DNA from 2 places in the Finegoldia magna ATCC 29328 genome. Region 1 is predicted to be linked to the other one. Evidence: predicted binding sites of a transcription regulator. Region 1 holds the regulator's gene; the other holds the start of a gene.
The links. Region 1 encodes HrcA, which represses chaperone genes, less so after heat shock. Its sites were predicted from a motif close to ATTAGCACTCNATANTATNGAGTGCTAAT; they were not measured.

Region 1 (4,452 bases):
CTAAATGTTACGGCGGAGATATAACTAGAAAACGTAAACTTTTAGAAAAACAAAAAGAAGGTAAGAAGAGAATGAGGTCTGTAGGTAGTGTAGATGTTCCTCAAGAAGCTTTCTTATCAGTATTAAAATACGATGAAGTAAATTAAAATTATTAAGCCAAGCGAAAGTTTGGCTTATTTTTGTAGGAGGAATTATGAAAGGAATTTATATTCACATACCTTTTTGCGACTATAAATGTAATTACTGTGATTTTTCAACCATGACAAAACAATATAATAGAGTTGATGAATACTTTAGATTACTACAGAAAGAAATAACTATTTACAAAAATCCAAATGAGAAGATAGATACCATTTATATAGGTGGAGGAACTCCCAATCTTGTAGATTCAAAATATATTAAAGAAATATACAATCTATTAAATAAGAGTTTTGATTTACAAATAAAGGAATTTACTATTGAATGTAATCCTGAATTTGTCACAAAAGAAAAAATAGAATCATATAAAAGTATTGGTGTAGATAGAATATCTTTGGGTGTTCAATCATTCAATGATGAATATAACAGATTTTTAGGAAGAGGACATAAAGTAACAGATGTTTTAAAATCTTTTGAGATAATTAAACAATATATTGATAATATTTCAATTGATTTAATATTCGGATTTCCAAATCAAACTTTAGAATCTTTGGACAATGATCTTAATTATATAAGAAAACTTGCTCCAAATCACGTATCCTGGTATAACATGATTCTAGAACCAGGAACTAAATTTTATAAAGATTATGAAGATATCAATAGAAATAACGATATCGAATATGAAATGTATGTAAAAATTTGTAAAGGGTTAGAAGATTATAATCACTATGAAATTTCAAATTTTGCAAAAGACGATTTTGAATCCAAACATAATAAAATTTACTGGAAAGATGAAAATTATTATGGGTTTGGATTATCTTCATCTGGATATATTAACCAGAAAAGATATACCAATGAGTTTTTCTATCCTAACTATAAGAGAAAAATAATAAATGAACAAAAGCCAATAAATTTTTCAGAGAATATTGATTTAGAAAAGAGAGAATTTGAATTTATAATAACTAATATGAGATTAAAAGAAGGATTAGATTTAAAAGAATACAATCAAAAGTTTGGCATAGATTTATATAAAAATAACAAAAACATGATAGATAAGTGGATTAAAGAAAGATTATTAACATTAGAAAATAATCATTTAAGCTTTACAGATCAGGGATTTTTCATATCTAATACTTTTTTTATAGATATTTTAGTTTAACACTTGACACAGTAGTGATCGTGATGTATAATTTTATTATCACTCAAGGTAATAGGTTGCTAACAAAAAAGAGGTGAGATTTTGAATGAACATTTAACGCAAAGAAAATTTAATATCTTACTAGCTACTATAGATAATTATATAAAGACAGCTCAACCAATCGGATCACGTGTTTTATCGAAAAATTATAATATAGGATTTAGTCCAGCAACAATTAGAAACGAAATGAGCGATTTAGGTGATTTAGGATATTTAGTACAATCCCATATTTCATCGGGAAGAATCCCATCGCAAAAAGCTTTCAGATTGTATGTAGATTATATCCTGGATAAACTGTATAAAAGTGACGAATCTAGTTCTTCATTAATGTCTATAAGGAAGCCATATGAAAGAATTGTTGAACCAGAAAAATTAATTAAATCTTCTTCACAATTCATATCTGAGATAACCCAGTATCCGGTGATTTCTATGTTAAAAAAATCAGATAAGATGCGTCTATCTCACATAGAGTTGCTTCCAATCAGTGAATATAATTATGTATTATTAACTTTATATGATTCTGGTGATTTAAATCATACTGTAATTTCATCAGAGCAAATCATTGAACAAAACGAATTAATTAAGATAAATTTTCTATTGAAAAAACTTTTTTTAGGGAAAAACCTAAATGAAGTTTATGATAATTTAGAAGAATTTTCTTCGAAATACAAATATAATGATCTTTTTAAAGGAGCGATTACCGAAATTATTGAAAATGAAAAAGATAAGTTATCCTCTATGTATGTATCAGTTGAAGGCTTATCAAATATTTTCAAATACAGTGAATACAATGACTTAAGCAAAGTTCAAAGCATAATAGAGTACCTTGAAGACAAAGATAAAATTGTAAGTATTCTAAATTCTTCAGATAATTTCTTAGATATTAAAGTTGGGGATGAGAATAATGAACAACCTCTTGTTGAAAATACAATTATTAAAAGTTCTTATTTCTTCAATAAAAACAATATCGGTGTTATAGCTATCGTAGCTCCCATGAGAATGAATTATGAACTTTCAATAGAAGCTATGTTCAAATTATCGAGAAGAATTAACGGATTAATTATTAGGGGGGATTATTATGAAAGATAATGAAGAAAATATGAAAACAAGTCATTCTTCAGATAATACATTAAATGATGATTATGACTTAGGGATAAAAGATACCAATCAAAACGACAATGATTCTATAGAAGAAGAAATAAATGTTGATAAAGATGAGGTAGTAAATACTGAAATAGAAGATTTAAAAGATTCTTTAAAAAGATTACAAGCAGATTTTATAAATTATAAAAATAGAACAAATAGAGAGAAACAGCAGTCTATTGAATTGGCTAATGAGTCTTTAATTTTGAAAATTTTACCTATAATAGATGATTTAGACAGAGCTATTAATAGTAAAGAAGAAAAAGATGAGTTTTCTAGTGGAATAGAGTTAATTAGAGATAACTTACTTCTATCATTAAAGGAATTTGGCTTAGAAGAAGTAGATTGTTCAGATAAATTTGATCCAAATTATCATCATGCAGTTATTACTGAAGATAGTGATAAAGGATCAGATAAGATACTAGAAGTATTCCAAAAAGGATATATTTTAAATAACAAATGCATTAGGCCTGCAATGGTCAAAGTTAGTAAATAAGAATTTTTAATATAGATAAAAATCTAAAGGGGGATTTTATAATGAGTAAAGTAATAGGTATTGATTTAGGTACAACAAATTCAGCAGTAGCAGTTATGGAAGGTGGAGAATCAGTTATAGTTCCTAACTCCGAAGGTAATAGAACTACTCCATCAATTGTAGCGTTCACTAAAGATGGTGAAAGATTAGTCGGAGAAACAGCAAAAAGACAAGCAATTACAAACCCAGATAGAACAATCACTTCAATTAAAAGAGAGATGGGTACTGAATACAAAGTTAATATTGATGGAAAAGATTATACACCAGAAGAAATTTCGGCGATGATTTTACAAAAATTAAAAGCTGATACTGAAAGCTATTTAGGGGAAGAAGTTACAGAAGCTGTAATTACAGTTCCTGCATACTTTACAGACTCTCAAAGACAAGCAACTAAAAACGCTGGTAAGATTGCTGGATTAAACGTAAAAAGAATTATCAACGAACCAACAGCAGCTGCATTAGCTTATGGTATTGATAAAGAAACTGATCAACACAAAGTTATGGTTTATGACTTAGGTGGCGGTACATTTGATGTTTCAATTCTTGAAGTTGGAGATGGAGTATTTGAAGTATTAGCTACACGTGGTAACAACAGACTAGGTGGGGATGATTTTGATGAAAAATTATTGAACTACTTAGCAGATGAATTCATGAAACAAAATGGTGTAGATTTAAGAAAAGATCCTACTTCAAAACAAAGACTTAAAGATGCAGCAGAAAATGCAAAGAAAGAATTATCTACAAGAGTTTCTACAAATGTAAACTTACCATTTATTTCTGCAGTAAACGGAACTCCTGTTCACTTAAATATGGATATTACAAGATCTAAATTTGATGAGTTAACATCTGATTTAGTTGAAGAATCTTTAAAACCAGTAAGACAAGCATTAGAAGATGCTGGATTAAGTCACAATGATATAGAAAAAGTATTACTAGTTGGTGGTTCTACAAGAATACCAGCAGTTCAAGAAGCTGTTAAGAAATTAATTGGAAAAAATCCACAAAAAGACATCAATCCAGATGAATGTGTAGCAATTGGTGCAGCTTTACAAGGTGGTGTATTGACAGGTGAAGTAAAAGACTTATTATTACTTGATGTTACACCTTTGTCATTAGGTATTGAAACACTAGGTGGCGTTTGCACTAAGCTAATTGAAAGAAACACTACTATTCCAACAAAAAAATCACAAGTATTTACAACTGCTGCTGACGGTCAAACATCTGTAGAAATCAAAGTTCTTCAAGGTGAAAGAGAAATGGCAGCTGACAATACTTTGTTAGGACAATTTAACTTAACTGAAATTCCTGCAGCACCAAGAGGAGTGCCACAAATCGAAGTAACATTTGATATTGACGCAAATGGTATTGTTAATGTTAGTGCTAAGGACTTGGGATCTGGAAAACAACAAGCTATGACAATCACATCTTCAACAAAAAT
Region 2 (4,452 bases), 110 kb from region 1:
GAAAATGCAAGATATCAAATAAAAAAGGCTTGTGAGATTTTAAAGTTAGACGATAGCGTTTATGAATTATTGAAAGATCCTTACAGAGTAATTGAAATTAATATTCCAGTAAAAATGGATGATGGATCAATGAAAGTATTCAAAGGTTATAGATCACAACACAATAATGCTATGGGTCCTACTAAAGGTGGATTGAGATTTAGAGAAGATGTTAATTTGGATGAAGTCAAAGCTTTGTCTATATGGATGACATTTAAATGTCAAGTAACAAATTTACCTTATGGTGGAGGAAAAGGTGGAATAATTGTTGATCCATCAAAGCTTTCTGAAGGCGAATTAGAAAGATTATCCAGAGGATTTGTAGATGGAATGTACAAATATTTAGGAGAAGATTTTGATATCCCAGCTCCCGATGTTAATACAAACGGAAAAATCATGAGCTGGATGGCTGATGAATACAACAAATTAACTGGTACTAATCAAATTGGAACTTTCACTGGAAAACCAATTGAATTTGGTGGATCATTGGGTAGAACTGAAGCTACAGGATTTTCAGTAGCTCTAAGCGCAAAAAAAGTTGTTTTAAATTTGGATAAAAAACTAGAAGAAACGACTGTTGCATTACAAGGATTAGGCAATGTTGGTATTTATACTTTAAAATATGTGCTTGAACATGGTATGAAAGTCAAATACATCATGGAATACAATAAGCAAAGAGGAGTATTTGCAATTCACAAGGAAGACGGATTCAACTTTGAAGAATGCTATGAAATCTCTCAAACACAAGATAAAGATTTTGCTAGCATTGAAGGATGCGAAGTAATTTCAAATGAGGAATTTTTCGCAGCTGATGTTGATGTTTTGATTCCTGCTGCTTTGGAAAATGCAATTACAACTGAAAATGTTAATTCAATTAAAGCGAAAATCATTGTAGAAGGTGCAAATGGACCTATAACAAAGGATGCAGATGAAATCTTAAATGAAAAAAATGTAGTTATTGTTCCTGATATTTTAGCAAACTCTGGTGGAGTAACAGTATCTTATTTCGAATGGGTACAAAACAAAGATGGATATTACTGGTCAGAAGAAGAAGTAAGAGACAAGGAATATCAATTGATTGACAAATCATTTGATGAAATTTGGGCTTTATCTAAAAAACTTAATATAACATTGAGACAAGCTGCTTATGTAAATTCAATCAAAAAGATTAGCAATACTATGAAAATACGCGGATGGTATTAATGCAAGCAAAAATAGAATTTGATGATGAATTAAAACTTACAAAAATCAAACAATCATCTTTTAACCCTACCCACATTTTTGAATGTGGGCAGGCTTTTAGATGGTACAAAGAAGACGATATGTCATATACAACAATTGACGGTGACATGTACTGCAATGTAAGTTTAGTTGGAGATTACGTATATATTAAAAACTGCACAGAAGAAGATTACTATAAAAAATGGGAAAATTATTTTGATTTAAAGACTAACTATACAAAGATAAAAGAAAAATTATCATTTAATGAAACTTTAAAAAACGCATTAGAATATGGTGATGGAATTAGAATTTTAAATCAGGATAAATTCTCAACTATAATTTCATTTATTATATCGGCGAACAATCAAATACCAAGAATTATGAAATCCGTAAATATAATTTGTGAAAATTACGGAAAATTTTTGGGCGATTTTAACGGTAGAAAATTATATTCTTTTCCTAAGCCTGAAGATTTGGCAAAAGTACCAGTACAAGAAATGAGAGAAGTGTGCAGAGTAGGATTTAGAGATAAAAGAATTGTGGACGTTTCAAAAATGGTTGCAAATAATGAGTTTGATATTTTGGAAATCGACAAATTATCAAATGAAGAATTGAGAAAAGAATTAATCAAGCTTCCTGGAGTTGGACCAAAAGTTGCTGATTGTATTATGCTTTTTTCATACAACAGACACAATACATTTCCTGTTGATGTATGGATCAAAAGAGTTATGGAGTATTTGTTCATTAAGGAAGAAACGAATAAGAATTTAATTGCAAAATATGCAGATGATTTATTTGGCGAATATGCAGGATATGCACAACAATATTTATTCTACTATGGAAGAGAAAATACAATTGGAAAATAACCATTAAAATCAAATAATAAAAAAAGACATAAAAGGATAAAAACTGAAATAAATACAGATATCTTTGCTTAAACACTGATAAATATGCTTGATAAAAACAAAAGTGTGGTTTATTATATAAGAGTATTAACACTCATCAAGTTAGAGTGCTAACAAAAGATTCTGAAGGAGGATATTATGAATTTAAAACCTATTGGTGATAGATTAGTATTAAAAAAACAAGAAAAAGAAGAAGAAAAAACATTCTCTGGAATAGTTCTCCCTTCTTCAGCCAAAGAAGCTCCTGTTTATGCAGAAGTATTAGCTATTGGTTCTGAAGTAGAAGAAGATGAAAAAATGAAAGGCAACATTAAAGTTGGAGATAAAGTTATATACTCAAAATATGCTGGAACAGAAATAAAACTAGAAGATACAGATTATATTCTAGTAAAATATGAAGATATTCTAGCAGTTGTAGAATAGGAGGATAAATTTTATGGCAAAACAAATTAAATTTTCAGATGATGCTCGTAAAAGCATGGTAGAAGGTATTAATAAATTATCAGATACAGTTAAAGTAACATTGGGACCAAAAGGTCGCAATGTAGTTTTAGATAAAGAATACGGCGCACCATTGATTACAAATGATGGTGTTTCAATTGCAAGAGAAATTGAACTTGAAGATGAATACGAAAACATGGGTGCACAATTAGTAAAAGAAGTTGCGACAAAAACAAATGACGTAGCAGGTGATGGTACAACTACTGCAACACTTTTAGCTCAAGCTATTATTAGAGAAGGATTGAAAAACTTAGCAGCTGGTGCTAATCCTATAGTTTTGCAAAAAGGTATAAAAAAAGCTGTTGAGAAGTCTGTAGAAGCTATCAAAGCTAGAAGTCACAGCGTTACTACAAAAGAAGAAATTGCTAATGTTGGTAGCGTATCAGCTGCAGATGAAACTATTGGTAAACTAATTGCAGAGGCTATGGAAAAAGTTGGAAACAATGGTGTAATTACTGTTGAGGAATCAAAATCTATGGGAACTACATTAAATGTTGTAGAAGGTATGGAATTCGATAGAGGATATGTTTCTCCTTACATGGTTTCTGATTCAGACAAAATGGTTGCAGCAATGGAAGATCCATTCATTTTAGTTACTGACAGAAAAATTACAAATATTCAAGATATATTGCCATTATTAGAACAAGTTGTTCAACAAGGTAAGCCATTATTTATAATCGCTGAAGATGTTGAAGGTGAAGCACTAGCAACATTAGTTTTAAATAAAATCAGAGGAACTTTCAATTGTGTAGCTGTAAAGGCACCAGGATTCGGAGATAGAAGAAAAGAAATGCTTGAAGATATTTGCATTTTAACTGGAGCACAATTAATTACAGAAGATTTGGGAATCGAATTAAAAGATGCATCATTTGATATGCTTGGAAGAGCAAGAAAAGTTAATGTATCAAAAGATAAAACAACAATTGTTGATGGTAACGGCGACCAATCAAAAATTGAAGAAAGAATTAACCAAATCCAAAACAGAATTCCTGAAACTGATTCTGAATACGATAGAGAAAAACTACAAGAAAGATTAGCAAAATTATCTGGTGGAGTTGCAGTAATTGAAGTCGGAGCAGCTACAGAAACAGAATTAAAAGAAAGAAAATTGAGAATAGAAGACGCTCTTGCAGCTACAAGAGCAGCAGTTGAAGAAGGAATTGTAGCTGGTGGTGGAACAATTCTATTAGATATTATTGAAGAAGTTGAAAAACTTGTCGATGACGTTGAGGGTGATGAAAAAACAGGTGTTAAAATAATTTTAAAAGCATTAGAAGAACCTGTAAAACAAATCGCAATTAATGCTGGAATCGACGGCTCAGTAATAGTAGAAAATGTAAAAAATAAAGATAAGGGAATAGGATTTGATGCATACAAAGGCGAATATGTAGATATGTTAAAAGCCGGAATTGTAGATCCAACAAAAGTAACATTATCAGCACTACAAAATGCAGCATCGGTTGCAAGTCTATTATTAACAACAGAAGCAGCAGTTGTAACAATAAAAAAAGACGAGCCAGCTATGCCTCAACCAGGTCCAGGCGCTTATATGTAATAAATCAAAGATGAGGATGTATATTCCTCATCTTTTTTTATGAAAAAAATTAAAGATGTTAGTTGAAAATGAATATCGGGTATATATTAATTAAGTTGGTGAGAAAATGAATAATTACGATTTAATAAACGAAGTGCTTGGTAAAACAAGTGAAGAAATAAAAAAAATGACTCCAATTAATATTCTTTTGGTAGGAAAAACCGGAGTTGGTAAATCAACACTAATTAATGG

Region 2: FMG_RS04745 (co-chaperone GroES) is a predicted target of HrcA. The motif match lies at 2,252-2,280, and genes of this name have one in related genera.

Annotation. Positions count from the first base shown of each region.
Region 1 covers NC_010376.1:844,418-848,869, reverse strand. The annotation lists gene lepA (translation elongation factor 4) at 1-146, shown strand, start outside; gene hemW (radical SAM family heme chaperone HemW) at 194-1,297, shown strand; gene hrcA (heat-inducible transcriptional repressor HrcA) at 1,379-2,425, shown strand; gene FMG_RS04210 (nucleotide exchange factor GrpE) at 2,415-2,975, shown strand; gene dnaK (molecular chaperone DnaK) at 3,017-4,452, shown strand, end outside.
Region 2 covers NC_010376.1:957,788-962,239, reverse strand. The annotation lists gene FMG_RS04755 (Glu/Leu/Phe/Val family dehydrogenase) at 1-1,242, shown strand, start outside; gene FMG_RS04750 (DNA-3-methyladenine glycosylase family protein) at 1,242-2,126, shown strand; gene FMG_RS04745 (co-chaperone GroES) at 2,304-2,588, shown strand; gene groL (chaperonin GroEL) at 2,602-4,221, shown strand; gene FMG_RS04735 (YcjF family protein) at 4,328-4,452, shown strand, end outside.